DNA from 2 places in the Promicromonospora xylanilytica genome. Region 2 is predicted to be linked to the other one. Evidence: riboswitches for the same ligand, from Rfam matches in the RefSeq annotation. Region 2 holds a riboswitch; the other holds the start of a gene.
What was found. A riboswitch is a leader RNA that binds a small molecule or an ion and turns the genes downstream of it on or off. The one in region 2 is predicted to bind thiamine pyrophosphate.
Positions count from the first base shown of each region.

Region 1: another riboswitch for thiamine pyrophosphate. It lies ahead of ACYVK7_RS03695 (thiamine ABC transporter substrate-binding protein); the one in region 2 lies ahead of thiC (phosphomethylpyrimidine synthase ThiC).

Region 1 covers NZ_BAAGRP010000003.1:19,690-27,140, forward strand. The annotation lists gene ACYVK7_RS03680 (FAD-dependent oxidoreductase) at 1-657, opposite strand, end outside; gene ACYVK7_RS03685 (PAS and ANTAR domain-containing protein) at 846-1,619, shown strand; gene ACYVK7_RS03690 (DUF4235 domain-containing protein) at 1,659-1,940, opposite strand; TPP riboswitch at 1,978-2,082, shown strand; gene ACYVK7_RS03695 (thiamine ABC transporter substrate-binding protein) at 2,077-3,162, shown strand; gene ACYVK7_RS03700 (ABC transporter permease) at 3,138-4,835, shown strand; gene ACYVK7_RS03705 (ABC transporter ATP-binding protein) at 4,835-5,578, shown strand; gene ACYVK7_RS03710 (DUF6069 family protein) at 5,695-6,117, shown strand; gene ACYVK7_RS03715 (CocE/NonD family hydrolase) at 6,202-7,451, shown strand, end outside.
Region 2 covers NZ_BAAGRP010000075.1:386,678-394,128, forward strand. The annotation lists gene ACYVK7_RS25900 (MFS transporter) at 31-1,275, opposite strand; gene ACYVK7_RS25905 (LacI family DNA-binding transcriptional regulator) at 1,382-2,503, shown strand; gene thiC (phosphomethylpyrimidine synthase ThiC) at 2,588-4,363, opposite strand; TPP riboswitch at 4,358-4,463, opposite strand; gene ACYVK7_RS25915 (C39 family peptidase) at 4,593-5,939, shown strand; gene ACYVK7_RS25920 (N-acetylmuramoyl-L-alanine amidase) at 6,045-7,451, opposite strand, start outside.

The sequences.
Region 1 (7,451 bases), on a different contig from region 2:
GCCACGGTTGGTGCGCAGCGCGACGCCCGAACGGAGCCTGCGCACCTGCCGGACCCGGACGCCGTCGTGCACCGGTACCCCACGGGACCGCAGGCGGGCGCTGAGTGCCGAGAGCATGCGCAGCGGGTCGACCTGGCCCTGGCCGGGCAGCCGCACCGCACCGTAGGTCTTCGTGGGGTAGGGCGGGTCTTCCTCCCACTGCGCGCCGGCGACCCCCTGGCGGGCACAGGTCGCGAGCACGGCGTCGACGTCGGCCACCTGCTCCGGCGCGGTGGCCACGGTCAGGTCGTCGCGGTTGTCGACGGGCACGTGGAGGTCCTCGAGGGTGCGGCGCAGCCACCCCAGGCCCGCGAAGCCGGCCGCGAGGTAGTCCCGTACGACCTCGTCGCCGTACCGCGCGACGCGCGCGAGCCGGGTGCCCTGCAGCACCGAGAGCTTGCCGGTCGAGCGGGCGGTGGTGGTGGACCTGGCGGTGCCGGCGTGGAGCACCACGACGTCCGCTCCGCCGTCGGCGAGCAGCTGGGCCGTCACGACGCCCGTGAGGCCGGCACCGACCACCACGACGTCGGCGCGCAGCGGGCCGGGGGCCAGGAGGTTCGGCGCGTCCTCGACCGCGGGGCCCGGTGCCGCCGTCACGTCATGGGGAGTCTCGCTCACGGTGCACCTCCGGTGCCGGTGGTCGGTCGCTGCGGGCGACTTCAGGCTGGCACGAGGCCTGGGCACTCGCAGCGCGCCAGGGACGGCGGGAGGCTCGCCCGGGCTGTCGAAGACGGTGAACCGCTCTACAATCGATGGCGCGGAGTCATGAAGCGGCTCCCGGTCCACACCGGATCTGGGAGGTTGAGATGGCCTCATTCCCACAGCCAGCACTCAGTGTTGTGGACGGCGCCGGAGGAGATGCCGCGACACCGTCCCCGAGCTTCTCGGCGGGCGATCTGGCACACGCCCTGGGCCTCGGTACCAATCTGCTGGTCGGCCGGTTTCGCGTCGACCTCACGTCAGGCGGCTGGTGGTGGTCCGACGAGATCTACACCATGCACGGGTGGAAGCGGCACGAGGTGGAACCATGCCTCGAGGCGCTGCGCTCGAGAAAGCATCCTGACGACCGGAGCCGGATCGTCCGCGCCGCCGCCGAGGCGCTGCGGCTCGGCCGGCCGTTCGCGTGCTCGCACCGGATCGTCGACCGCAAGGGCCGTACGCGTTCGGTGGTCGTCATCGGTCAGGGCGTGCGGGGTGGCCCGGACCGGTCACCGGAGCTGGTCGGATACGTCGTCGACGCCACGCCGGTCCAGAAGGAGGTGCTGACCCGGCGGTCGGAGGGCGTGGTGACACGGGCCTTCGTCAGCCAGGCCGTGATCGAGCAGGCCAAGGGAGTGATCATGGCGGTTCGCGGAGTCGACGAGGAGACGGCCGGTCACCTGCTGCTCGACGTCGCGAGCAGGGTGAGCATCCCGCTGCGGCTGGCGGCGGACCAGGTCATGACCAGGCTGCGCACCGAGGGTCAGACCGGCATCACGCAGGCGGCGCTGACCCGCGCGCTCGACGGCGTGGAGCCGGTGGGCAGGCCGCGCGGGCACGACCCGCTGCTCACCCGGCGGCCACGCACGGCGGCGCGCTGAGCGCTGCCACCGGCAGGACCGGCCTCGGGGCTGGACCGGCTAGTGCGCCGAGCGGCGGGCGGCGATCCGCAGGGCGGCCTTCGACGCCCCCTTCGCCGCCAGGCGCTTGGCGAACACCGCTGTTCCCGCGGCGACCGCCGCGAACACGGTGGCCTGCACCAGGTCCAGCTCCGGGTCGTCCGGCTTGTTGGGCGCGTCGTTGCCCGTCACGCCCTTCCAGATCATGCTGACCGCCTTCTGCGCGGCCCAGCCGGCCGCGAGCGTCAGGGCGAGCGTGCCGACCTTCTCGGCGAGTGTCTGTTCCGTCTCAATCTGGGCCACCTTCACACCGTAGCGCCCGAAGGGCCAGTAGGCTGCCTGGAAACGACAGGGGAGCGCCCGACAGCGCTGAGAGTGCGGACCACCGCAGACCCTTGAACCTGATCCGGGTCACACCGGCGGAGGAAGTCGAGGCATGATGTTGCGTCTTTCCGGTGCCCACGGGGGCACCGTCCACGCTGGACCGATCGCCGGAGCGCTCTCGGTGGCGTTCCTGCTCACCGGTTGCGGCGGCTCCGGGCCCGGCAGCTCCGAGACCGGCGCGGGCGACCCGTCGGCGTCCGGCACCGTGACTCTCGTGACCCACGACTCCTGGGCCCTCGACGAGCAGCTCGTCGAGCGGTTCGAGGAGGAGTCGGGGATGACCCTCGAGGTCAGCGCGGCGGGCGACGCCGGGACGCTGGTGAACCAGCTCGTGCTCACCAAGGACGCCCCGCTGGGCGACGCCGTGTTCGGCATCGACAACTCGTTCGCCTCCCGCGCGCTGGAGCAGGGCGTCGTCGCGGAGTACGCGCCTCCGGGCCTCCCGGACGGCGCCGAGCAGCTCGGTGGAGCACTCACGCCGGTCGACCAGGGCGACGTCTGCGTGAACGTCGACGAGGCCTGGTTCGAGAAGTCCGGCCTCGAGGTGCCGAGGACGCTGGACGATCTGGCCGACCCCGCGTACCGGGACCTGCTCGTGGTGACCAACCCGGCGACGTCGTCCCCGGGGCTCGCGTTCCTGCTGGCGACGATCGGCGCGTTCGGCGAGGACGGGTTCGAGGACTACTGGGCATCGCTCGCGGACAACGGCGTCAAGGTCGCCGACTCGTGGGAGGACGCGTACTACGTGGACTTCTCGGGTGCCGGCGAGGGCGGAGAACGCCCCCTCGCGCTGTCGTACGCGACGTCGCCGGCGTTCACCGTGAGCGAGGACGGGTCTCGGTCGACCACGAGCGCCCTGCTCGAGACCTGCTTCCGCCAGGTCGAGTACGCGGGCGTGCTCGCCGGCTCCGACAACCCCGAGGGTGCGCAGGAGCTGGTCGACTTCCTGCTGACCGAGGACGTCCAGGCCGCGCTGCCCGAGTCGATGTACATGTACCCGGCGGACCCCTCGGTGCAGCTGCCCGCCGACTGGCAGAAGTTCGCACCCCAGGCCGAGAAGCCGTACGAGGTGGAGCCCACCGAGGTGAGCGAGCACCGCGACGAGTGGATCGAGCGGTGGACCGAGACAGTGCTCGGCTGAGCCGGCGGGGAACCGCGCCGCTGCTGTGGGCGGCAGCGGTCGCCGTCCCGCTCGGATTCCTCGCGATCTTCTTCGCCTGGCCCGTGGCCGCGCTCGTGGTCCGCGGCTTCGTGCCCGAAGGCGCGGTCGACCTCAGCGGCTTCACCGAGGTGCTCCAGCGCCCGCGCACCTGGCGGCTCGTCGGGTTCACGCTGACCCAGGCCGTGCTCGGCACCGCCTTCTCCGTGCTGCTCGGCCTGCCGCTCGCCTACCTGCTCTACCGGCGCTCGTTCCCCGGCCGCAGCCTGGTGCGCGGGCTCGTCACCGTGCCGTTCGTGCTGCCGGCCGTCGTGGTCGGCGTCGCGTTCCGCACCCTGTTCGCGCCCGGCGGCGCCCTCGGGTTCCTCGGGCTGGAGGAATCCCTGGCGGGGATCGTCATCGCCCTCGTCTTCTTCAACGTGTCGGTGGTGGTGCGCACCGTCGGCGGGCTGTGGGAGCGACTCGACCCCCGGACCGAGCAGGCCGCCGCGTCGCTCGGGGCCGGACCCGCACGGGTGTTCCGGACGGTGACGCTGCCGTCGCTGGCGCCCGCCGTCGCGTCGGCGGCCTCCGTCGTGTTCCTGTTCTGCGCCACGGCGTTCGGCGTGGTCTTGGTGCTCGGCGGCGCGCGCTACGGGACCATCGAGACCGAGATCTGGACCCGAACCACCCAGTTCCTGGACCTGCGGTCCGCCTCGGTGCTCTCGATCATGCAGCTCGTGGTCATCACCGCGGCCCTCGCCGTCTCCGCCCGGGCGCGCCGCCGACGTGAGGCGGCACTGCGGCTCGTCTCCTCGCGCGGTGCGGCCCGGCCCCTGTCGTGGCGGTCGCCGCAGGACGTCGCGACGGCACTGGTGGGCGCCGCGATCGTCGCAGGGCTCATCGTGCTGCCCCTCGCCGGGCTGGTGACCCGTTCGTTCCGCGAGCCCGACGGGACGTGGGGGCCCGGCAACTACGTCGCCCTCGGCACCACCGGCGAACGGAACGCACTGGTCGTGACCGTCTGGGAGGCCACGGCGACGTCGCTGCGGATCGCGCTCACCGCGACGGTCATCTCCCTCGTCGTCGGGGGGCTCGTGGCGCTCGTGGTGTCCCGCAGGCCACGTTCCGTCGGCGCACGCCGCGCCGTCGGGACGCTCGACGCGCTGTTCATGCTCCCGCTCGGGGTGTCCGCCGTGACCGTCGGCTTCGGGTTCCTCGTCACCATGGACCAGCCGGTGCTCGGCGTCGACCTACGGACCTCCGGGCTGCTCGTCCCTGTGGCGCAGGCCGTCGTCGCCGTACCGCTCGTCGTGCGCACCGTGCTGCCGGTGCTCCGGGCGATCGACCCCCGGCTGCGCGAGGTCGCCGCGGTGCTCGGCTCCGGACCGGGCCGCGTGCTGCGCACCGTGGACCTGCCGATCGCCCTGCGCTCGGTCGGGCTTGCCACCGGGTTCGCGTTCGCCGTGTCGCTCGGCGAGTTCGGCGCCACGTCGTTTCTCGCGCGGCCCGACGGCGCCACCCTGCCGGTCGTGATCTACCGCCTCATCGGGCGGCCCGGCGCCGAGAACTACGGGATGGCGCTCGCGGCGTCGGTGGTGCTCGCCGTGCTGACCGCGACAGTGATGATGGTGGCCGAGCGGCTGCGCGACGAGCGCGCCGGAGGGGAGTTCTGATGGCGGGGCTGGAGGTCCGGGACGTCTCGGTCCGGTACGGGGGCGCCGGCGGCGTCACGGCGGTGGACCGGGTGTCGCTGACCGTCGAGCCCGGCGAGGTCGTGGCGCTGCTCGGCCCCAGCGGGTGCGGCAAGTCGTCGCTGCTGCGCGCGGTGGCCGGGCTGGAGCCGCTGTCGGGGGGCCACGTCGTCTACGACGGCGAGGACCTCACCGGTGTGCCGGTGCACAGGCGCCGGTTCGGGCTGATGTTCCAGGAGGGGCAGCTGTTCCCGCACCGGGACGTGCGGCGGAACGTGGCGTACGGGCTGGAGGTCCAGGACCTGTCCCGGGCGGAGCGCGACGCCCGCGTGACCGCCCTGCTCGACCTGGTCGGGCTCGCCGGCTACGAGGCGCGGGCCGTGCCCACGCTCTCCGGCGGGGAGCAGCAGCGCGTCGCGCTCGCGCGGGCCCTGGCCCCACGGCCCCGCCTGCTCCTGCTGGACGAGCCGCTGTCCGCCCTCGACCGCCAGCTCCGCGAACGGCTGGCGGGCGACGTACGGGCGGCGCTGGTCGAGACCGGGACGACGGCGGTGTTCGTCACCCACGACCACGCCGAGGCGTCCGTCGTGGCCGACCGGGTGGGCGTGATGGACAAGGGCCGCCTGCTGCAGGTCGCCCCGCCGGACGAGCTGCGGGCGGCCCCGGCGACGGACCGGGTGGCGGAGTTCCTCGGCGCGACCGCCGCGCGGGACCGACCGCAGTAGGGGGCGCACCCGCCTGAAGGACCGGTCGGTGCGGTACCGCAGACCGATGTCCTGGGGGCCGGTACCCGGGAGGCTGGCTCCAGGCACGACGGACGTGCCGAGGAGGAGGAACTCCCATGACCGAGATCTCAGCAGCCCGCCGCCGGTGGCCCGCCTGGGCGGTGCCGTTCGGTGCGGCCGTGGCCGCCGTGGCGGTGTGGTTGATCGGAGCGGCGCTCGGCGCGAATCTCGAGGCGCGGCTCGGCGCGGAGGTACAGGCCGTCTCGGTGGTGGCGATGGCGGTCGCCGCGCTCGCGGCGGGCTTCGCCGGCTGGGGCGTGCGAGTGCTGATCGCGCGTCTGGTGCGCGGCGGCGGTGAGCTCGTGTGGTTCGTGCTGTGCGGCGTCGTGCTGCTCGCCTCCATGCTGGGTGCCATCGCGGGCACCACGCCCGGAGCGGTCGTGACCCTGGTTGTCGCGCACGCCGTGGTGGGGGTCGTCATCGCGCTGGGTCTGCGCAGGACCGGGCAGCGTGTTACGGCCGCGTCAATTCCCGTCTAGATTCGACGCATTCCGGGTGAATCTTCTCTAACCTCTCAGTAGCCCAGGCACGCCGGCCCTGGGTGCTCCGAGGGAGGACGCTCGATGAGACTTCGCACGAGACTCACCAGGACGGCGCCCGCGGTCGCCGCGGCGGTCATGCTCGCCATCGCGGCGAGCACTCCCGCTGCGACGGCGGTCGCCGATCCCGTCACGCACGCCGATCCCGTCACGCACGCCGATCCCGTCACGCACGCCGATCCCGTCACGCACGACGAGAACGAGCGTGTGCCGGAGGGCGCGGCGTGGACCGAGGCGTACTTCCCGTCGTCGGGCGGCGTCGAGCTGCACGCCGACATCCTGCGGCCCGCCCACCTCGCCCCGGACGAGCGGACGCCCGTGATCCTGTCGATCGGGCCGTACTTCGCGCATGCGGGGCAGACCGGTCCGGAGGGCTGGGACGTTGTCGGACCCTCCGCGCGGTTCCGGGACTTCGTCGACGGCGCCGCCCTCATGGCGAACGAGTACACGTTCGTCATGGTCGACCTCCGCGGGTTCGGTGGCAGCACCGGCTGCCTGGACTGGGTGGGACCGGGCGAGCAGGCCGACATCGGCGCCGCGATCGAGTGGTCCGCGAGCCAGGAGTGGTCGACGGGCGACGTCGGCATGTACGGCAAGTCGTACGACGCCGTCACCGGGCTGGCCGGCAACAACCTGGACCTGGAGCCGCTCAAGGCGGTGGTGGCCCAGGAGCCGCTGTGGAACATGTACAACTACCTCTGGAGCAACGAGGTCGCCCGGCCCAACGTGACCGGGACGCCCCAGGCGTACAACTCCATCGCCACCATGGCACCCATGGCGGGCGACGACGAGCGCTACGCCGCGAACGCCCGCTACGAGGACCAGCACCCGGAGTGCCTGGCCGACAACCTGACGGACGCCGACGAGCCCGACCTCGAGTCGGAGTACTGGGACGCCCGCAACCTGGCCGACGATGCCGTCGGCACGAACACCCCGCTCTTCGTGACCCAGGGCTTCGTCGAGCCCAACACCAAGCCCGAGGACATGCAGGTCTTCCTCGACAACCACACGGGCGTGGAGCGTGGCTGGCTCGGCCCGTGGGACCACGTCCGCGGCAACGACACCGTCGCCGACGGGCGGCTCGCCATGGGGCGCGAGGGCTTCTTCGACGAGGTGCTGCGGTTCTACGACGAGTTCCTCAAGGCTGAGGCCCCGGCGGTCGAGGACCCGGCGTACGCGATCCAGGACAACACCGGGGCCTGGCGCGCCCAGGACACCTGGCCCGAGGTCGACCGCCGCACCGTCGCACGGCTGGGCACCGGGGCGTACGTGGA
Region 2 (7,451 bases):
GCTGGGCACCGTGCATCTCGCCGCCCTGCACTACCTCTTCACACCGGCAGCCGTCGGCAACGGACGCACCGAACGCGCCACCAGCAGGCCCAGCACCATCGGGACCAGCAGCACGAGCACCGCGAGGCGGTAGCCCGTCGAGTGGGCGACGAACCCGATCAGCGGCGGGCCCACGAAGAACGCCGTGTACGCGATGGTCGAGACCGCGGCCACCCGCATCGCGGCGCGGCGCGGCTCGTCCGACGCGGCGCTCATGCCCATCGGGAACCCCATCGCCGCGCCGAGGCCCCACAGGCCTACCCCGACCAGGGCCACCCACAGCACGGGGACCAGCGAGAACGTGAGCACGCCGACGAACGCCAGCAGGGCGGACAGCACCAGCACCGGCACCCGCCCGAACCGGTCGATGGCGCGCGTGCCGGCGAGCCGCGCCGTCGTCATGGCGGTGAGGAAGACGGCCAGGCCAACCGCCCCCATACCGTCGGACGTGCCGAAGCCGTCCACGACCGCGAGGCTGACCCAGTCGTTGGCCACTCCCTCGGTGAGCGCCGCGGCGAGCACGACCAGCCCGATCGCGAGGGTGCGCGGCTCGCGCCAGGCGGCGAGCAGCCCCCGGACGCCCGACGTCGGCGGCGTCACCTCTCCCGGGTCGGCGCCGTCCGCGCTGCCGGCGTCACCGACGGGCACGCCGTGCGGCACCGCGGCGGAGACCACGCTCGGCGAGAAGTAGCGGACGGAGACCAGCACCGACACGAGGGCGACCAGCCCGGCCGTCACGATGTGCCAGACGACCGGCACGCCCACCGTGGCCACCAGGGCACCGATACCCGCGCCGAGCACCGTGCCGAACGAGAACCCGGCGTGGAACACCGGCATGACCGCACGGCCGAGACGCTGCTCCACGGCGGCGCCCTCGAGGTTCATCGCGGCGTCCCAGACCCCGGCGCCCACGCCGAAGAGGATCAGGCCGAGGCGCACCGCGAGGTGCGCGTCCGTCACCACGCCGTACCCGGCGACGGCCAGCCCCACGACCAGGACCCCCGCGAAGGTGACTACTGTCCGAGAGGTCCCGAAACGCTCCGCGACCAGGCCGGAGAGCGGGATCGCTGCGACCGAGCCGATGGACCCGGTCAGGAGCAGGAGGCCCATCTCCTGCTCGGAGAAGGACAAGCCGTCGCGCACCGCCGGAAGGCGCGACGCCCAGCTCGCGAACGCGAACCCACTGGCAGCAAAGACGACGAAGACCGCACGAGCGGCGGCGTGTGCAGTAGGCACTGGACTCCTTGGTGCGATTGAATCTCCCGACCGTAGGCCACAACCTGGGATCAGCCCAGCAGATTCCTCCCTGCACCGCCCGTGCCCGATCGAGAGAAGGACCGCGATGAGCCGCCAGACCGTACGACCGACCCTCGCGAAGGTCGCCGAGCTGGCAGGTGTCTCCGTCTCCACCGCATCGCTCGCGTTCTCCGGCGCGGGGCCCATCACGCCGGAGACGCGGGAGAAGGTGCTGGCCGCCGCCCGTGAGCTCGAGTACTCCGGCCCGAACCCCCTGGGCCGGCAGCTCAGGTCGGGTCGTTCAGGGATCGTCGGCGTCGTGATCGGCGACCAGCTGGGCCGGTCGTTCAGGGACCCTGTCTCCACCCAGGTGCTGCACGGCCTGGTCTCGGCGATCGGCGAGCAGGGCCTCGGCGTGCTGCTCGTCCCCGGGATGCCGCAGGGCGCCACGGCACAGTCCGTCGGGCTCGCTGCCGAGGCCGGGCTGCCGCCCGCCGTCGACCCGCTCGTCGAGGCCGCCGCCATGGACGTGGCCGTGCTCGTCTGGGGGACCCTCAAGGACGACCCCAACCTCGCCGCCCTGCAGCGGCGGGGCGTCCCGGTCGTGATCGGCGAGGGCCAGCACGTGCCCGGCGTGCCCGTCGTCGGCGTCGACGACCGGCAGGGTTCCGCCGAGGCGGTGCGGCACCTGGTCGAGCTGGGGCACACGCGCATCGCGGAGATCGCGCTGCCGTTCGGCAGGGACGAGCGGTCGGGGCTCGTCGACGCCGACCGGCTCGCCATCGTGGAGCGCACGCCCACCCGTAACCGCCTGGCCGGAGTGCGGGACGTCATCGAGCCGGTCATGTCGTGGGAGACGCCCGCCTCGCTCGTGGAACACGGACGCGACGCCGCCACCGAGATCCTGTCCGAGTGGGCGCCCGCCCGGGACCGCCCGACGGCGATCGTCGCCCACTCCGACCTGCTCGCCGCCGGCGCGGTGATCGCCGCTCGCGAGCTGGGCCTGCGCGTGCCCGAGGACGTGTCGGTCGCAGGGTTCGACGGGCTCGACCTGCCGTGGCTCTCTCCCGACCTGCTCACCAGCGTGCACCAGCCGCTCGTCGAGAAGGGTCGTGCGCTCGGCCTGGCCGTCATCGCGCTGCTCGCCGGTGAGGAGCCGGAGTCGGTGGTGCTCCCGGTCAGCCTGGTCGAGGGGACGACGACAGGCCCGGTCCCCCACTTGACCTGACCCGCCCCGCCCAACCCGTTGAGTGCTGGATCTTCGCCCCATCCGGGCGGTGGACGGGGCGAAGATCCAGCACTCAACGGAGGGTCAGGGGCGGAGGGTGGGGGTCGGGAGGTAGATGTCGCCGCCCGACTCGCGGAACTCCGCCGACTTCTGGGCCATGCCGTCCGCTACCGCCGCGTCCGCGAGCGCCGCCTGGGCCTGCACGCCGCCGAACTCGTCCCGGATGTCCTGCGAGATGCGCATCGAGCAGAACTTGGGCCCGCACATCGAGCAGAAGTGCGCGGTCTTCGCTGCCTCGGCCGGCAGGGTCTCGTCGTGGTACGCCTCGGCGAGCTCCGGGTCGAGCGAGAGATTGAACTGGTCGCGCCAGCGGAACTCGAAGCGGGCCTTGGACAGGGCGTCGTCCCGGTCGCGCGCGCCCTGGTGCCCTTTGGCGACGTCGGCGGCGTGCGCGGCGATCTTGTAGGTGACGACGCCGGTGCGCACGTCGTCGCGGTCCGGCAGGCCGAGGTGCTCCTTGGGCGTGACGTAGCAGAGCATCGCCGTGCCGTACCGGGCGATCTCGGTCGCGCCGATGGCGGAGGTGATGTGGTCGTAGCCGGGCGCGATGTCGGTCACGAGCGGGCCGAGCGTGTAGAAGGGGGCGCCTTCGCAGAGCTCCTGCTGTCGTTCCACGTTCTCGCGGACGAGGTGGAACGGGACGTGCCCCGGACCTTCGACCATGACCTGGACGTCGTGCTCCCAGGCTCGCTTGGTCAGCTCGGCGAGCGTGTCGAGCTCGGCGAACTGGGCCTCGTCGTTCGCGTCGGCGAGCGAGCCGGGCCGCAGCCCGTCGCCCAGGGAGAACGCGACGTCGTAGGCCGCGAAGATCTCGCAGAGCTCGTCGAAGTGGGTGTAGAGGAAGTTCTCCTGGTGGTGGGCGAGGCACCAGCCCGCGAGGATCGACCCGCCGCGGCTCACGATCCCCGTCACGCGGTCGGCCGTGAGCGGCACGTACCGCAGCAGCACGCCGGCGTGCACGGTCATGTAGTCGACGCCCTGCTCGCACTGTTCGATCACCGTGTCGCGGTAGACCTCCCAGGTGAGCGCGCTCGCGTCGCCGTTGACCTTCTCCAGCGCCTGGTAGATGGGCACGGTGCCGATGGGGACGGGCGAGTTGCGCAGCAGCCACTCGCGGGTGGTGTGGATGTCGTCGCCGGTGGACAGGTCCATGACGGTGTCGGCGCCCCACTTGGTGGCCCACTCGAGCTTTTCCACCTCCTCGGCGATCGAGCTGTGGACGGCCGAGTTGCCGATGTTCGCGTTGACCTTCACCAGGAACGCCTTGCCGATGATCATCGGCTCGGACTCCGGGTGGTTCACGTTGTTCGGGATGATCGCCCGGCCGGCGGCTACCTCGCTGCGCACCAGCTCGACGTCGCAGCCCTCGCGTACCGCGACGAACCGCATCTCCGGGGTGATCACGCCCTGGCGTGCGTAGTGCATCTGGGTGACGGTCCGCCCGGGGAGCGCGCGGCGCGGCCTGCGCCGTTCGCCCTGCCATTCCTGCGAGGCTGCGCCCCGGCGCACGGCGCCCCTGCCGTCGTCCGTCAGCGCCCGACGGCGGCCGTCGTACTCCTGCGTGTCTCCTCGCGCCACGACCCAGGGTTCTCGGGCCGGAGCGAGACCGCGCACCGGGTCGGAACCGGGCCCCTGGGTGCGGTAGACCCGCACCGGTTCGTTCGGGGTGCCGTCGGGCGAGGGGGCCAGTGCGATCTCGGTGACCGGCACACGCAGGCCGTCCTCTTCGTGCGGTGTGCTGTGCCCGCCGTCGTGCTCGTGCTCGTACGCGAGCGTGCGGGACTGGGTGTTCTCCATCATGAGACTCCTGCTTCCTACGCCGGTGTTAACCGGACAGGTTCAACGGTCCCGGGCCGTCCAGCCCGATCTCAGCCCCTGCGCGAGGCACCCGTGGGATCGCGATGACGTTAGCACCATGACGGCTGTCAGATCACCTGGGGGCAGAACCCTTCTGTCCCGGCCTCGGGTCTGGTAAAGAAGGTCAACGGCCCACTCCATCCCGTTGTGGGCCCGGGACATGGAGGCAGGCATGTCGATCCGAGAGAAGCTGCGGACGAGGGCGTTCGCGCTGGCAGCGACGGGAGCGCTCGTGGTGCAGGCAGGAATCGTGGCGAGTGCGGTGCCGGCGACGGGCGCGCCCGAGGCAGGCACGACGGCGTCGGACAACCAGATCACGCTGACCACCTGGGACGGGTACCACGAGCTGCGCGCGGGCGAGTCGGAGAACCTGCGGCCGGGCGCCAGGGGCGGGCTCGTGCTGCGGGGCGCCGGTGACACCGTCGAGTACACCGATCCGTTCGGCGACGGCACGCCGGTCAGCTACGAGACGGGCCGGTGGACCTCGCCGGTCGTCGAGACCGGGTACCCGGTCGACGAGTCGGTCAGCTCGTGGAACGCCGTCACGCCGACGGGCACCTGGGTGGAGATCGAGTTCCGCGGGCGCAAGGCCGACGGGACGTGGACCAAGTGGTTCGTGATGAGCCGCTGGGCGTCCGGCGACGAGTTCGCGCCCGCCGACGGCGAGGTCGGCGACATCCACCGCACCTCGGTGAACGGCCAGACCGACGACGACGCGTACCTCTTCACCGATACCTACGTGGCGAAGTCCGGCCACGAACCGGTCGCCTTCCAGACCCGGGCCACGCTGTACCGGCCGGAGGGCACGCGGGTCTCCCCGCGGCTGGACATGGTGACCACCATGACCAACGAGTACCTGCCCGACTCGCACTACCCGGGCACCACCGAGTTCACGCTCGGCCGCGCGGTCGAGCTCGACGTGCCGCGGTACAGCCAGAACATCCACCGCGGCGAGTACCCCGAGTTCGGGGGCGGCGGTCAGGTGTGGTGCTCGCCGACGTCGTCCACGATGGTGCTGTACTCCTACGGCCGGGAGGTCCCGCCGGAGGAGCTGGAGGGGATCGAGGCGCCGAACGGTGACCCGCAGGTCGACTACGCCGCCATGCACACGTGGGACTACGCGTACGAGGGCGCGGGCAACTGGCCGTTCAACGCCGCGTACGCGAGCACGTTCGGCCTGGACTCGTTCGTGACCCGGCTGCGCTCCCTCGCGGAGGCCGAGCGGTTCATCGAGGCCGGCATCCCGCTCATCCTCTCGATCAACTTCGAGGAGGAGGAGATGCCGGAGGCCGGCTACGGCACGAACGGGCACATCGTCACGCTGATCGGGTTCACCGCGGAGGGCGACCCGATCATCAACGACCCGAACAAGGCCAGCAACGAGGCGGTGCGCTCGGTGTACACGCGGGAGAACTTCGAGCGCGTGTGGCAGACGTCGACCGACGGCATCACGTACGTCTACCACCCGCACGACGTGAAGCTCCCCCGCAACGTCCCGGGGGTCACGCCCAACTGGTAGCCGCCCCTCGCCGAGGTAGTCGGTTGGCGAGGTAGTCATCCAGCGCCTGCTGGATGACTACCTCGCTGGATGACTACCTCGCCAACCGACTACCTCGCCAAATGACTACTTCGGCGAGATGGGCTTCGGTGGGGACGTGTACGTCGCCGGCGTGTGGCCCGGGGCCGACGCCGTGACCTCGACCGTGAGCTCGGCACCCCGGTCGTGGCCCGTCACCAGGTACCGGGGGCCGGTCGCCCGGTGCACCGGCTCGCCGTCGCGCAGCCACTGGTAGGTGACGGAGACGTCCTCCGGGAGGTACGTGCCGGCGTCGGCCGTCAGCACCTTCCCCGGCTTGGCCCGGCCCTCGATGGTCGGCCCGGTCACATCCGCGACCACCGGGTCGTGCAGCTCGACGTCGGCCGCCTTGACGAACACGTGCCGGTGGGCCAGCCACAGCTGGTAGTACACGTCGTCGCCCCGCACCACCGTGCGGTCGCCCGGCCCGGAACCGTCGAAGGTGGCGGCCCGGTAGTAGTCGGAGGGCACGTGGTCGTCGGCCACCGCGTAGGTCTGCTCCACGCCGACCCGGTACTCGATCGGCGTGACCTCCTGCACCGGTACGCCCGGGTGTTCCTCGTACGCGTCCACCTCCGGGTACGCGCGGCCGAACACCGGCGCCGGGGCGTCACCGGCGACGGTGACGGTCTTCGCCGTGGCGGGCACCACCACCGGCCGGTCGGCCGGGTTGTGCAGCCACGCCAGCGACCCGGCCCACCACACGCCCAGCCAGTCGCCCTCGACCCGGTCGACGACGAGCTTGTGCCCGGACTGCACGCGCGCGCTGATGTCGCTCGCGTAGGTGCTGCCGTCGGACCCGTCCGGCTTCCAGCCCGGGTCCTTCGCCAGCGGCGCGTCGTCCGACGGCGCCTGGTGCAGGTATCGGAAGTTGGTCCCCGCCCCCTCGACGCAGTCGCCCGAACCAGGAGACGCCGCCTCGCAGCCCGTCACCAGGTTCGGGTTCTCGGCATATCCGGTGCGCACCTCGACGACGTCACCCGGCTCGACGTTCGTCGTCGCCTCCAGGTCACCGCCGACCGGTGCGCCGAGCAGCTCGAAGTAGTGGTCCCAGTCCCAGTACGGACCCGGGTCCCAGTGCACGTTCTTGGTGTACCCGGGCAGGATGCCCGGAACCTGGTCGTGCCCGATGACGTGCGCCCGGTCCAGCGGGATGTCGTGCTCCGCCGCGAGGTGACGTACCAGCGCCGCCGACGCCTGGTACATCGCCTCCGTGTACCAGGCGCCCGTACCCGCCCAGCCCTCGTGCTCCAGGCCGATCGAGTGCATGTTCATGAACCAGTTGCCCGCGTGCCAGCCGACGTCGGCGGGGTCGAGGTGGTTCGCGACGTGTCCGTCCGAGGAGCGCAGGGTGTAGTTCCAGGCCAGGTAGGTCGGGTCCTGCACCAGGTTGACCGTGGGCTGGTAGGCCGTCTCCGTGTCGTGGATCAGGATGTAGTCGAGCGACGGGCCGCC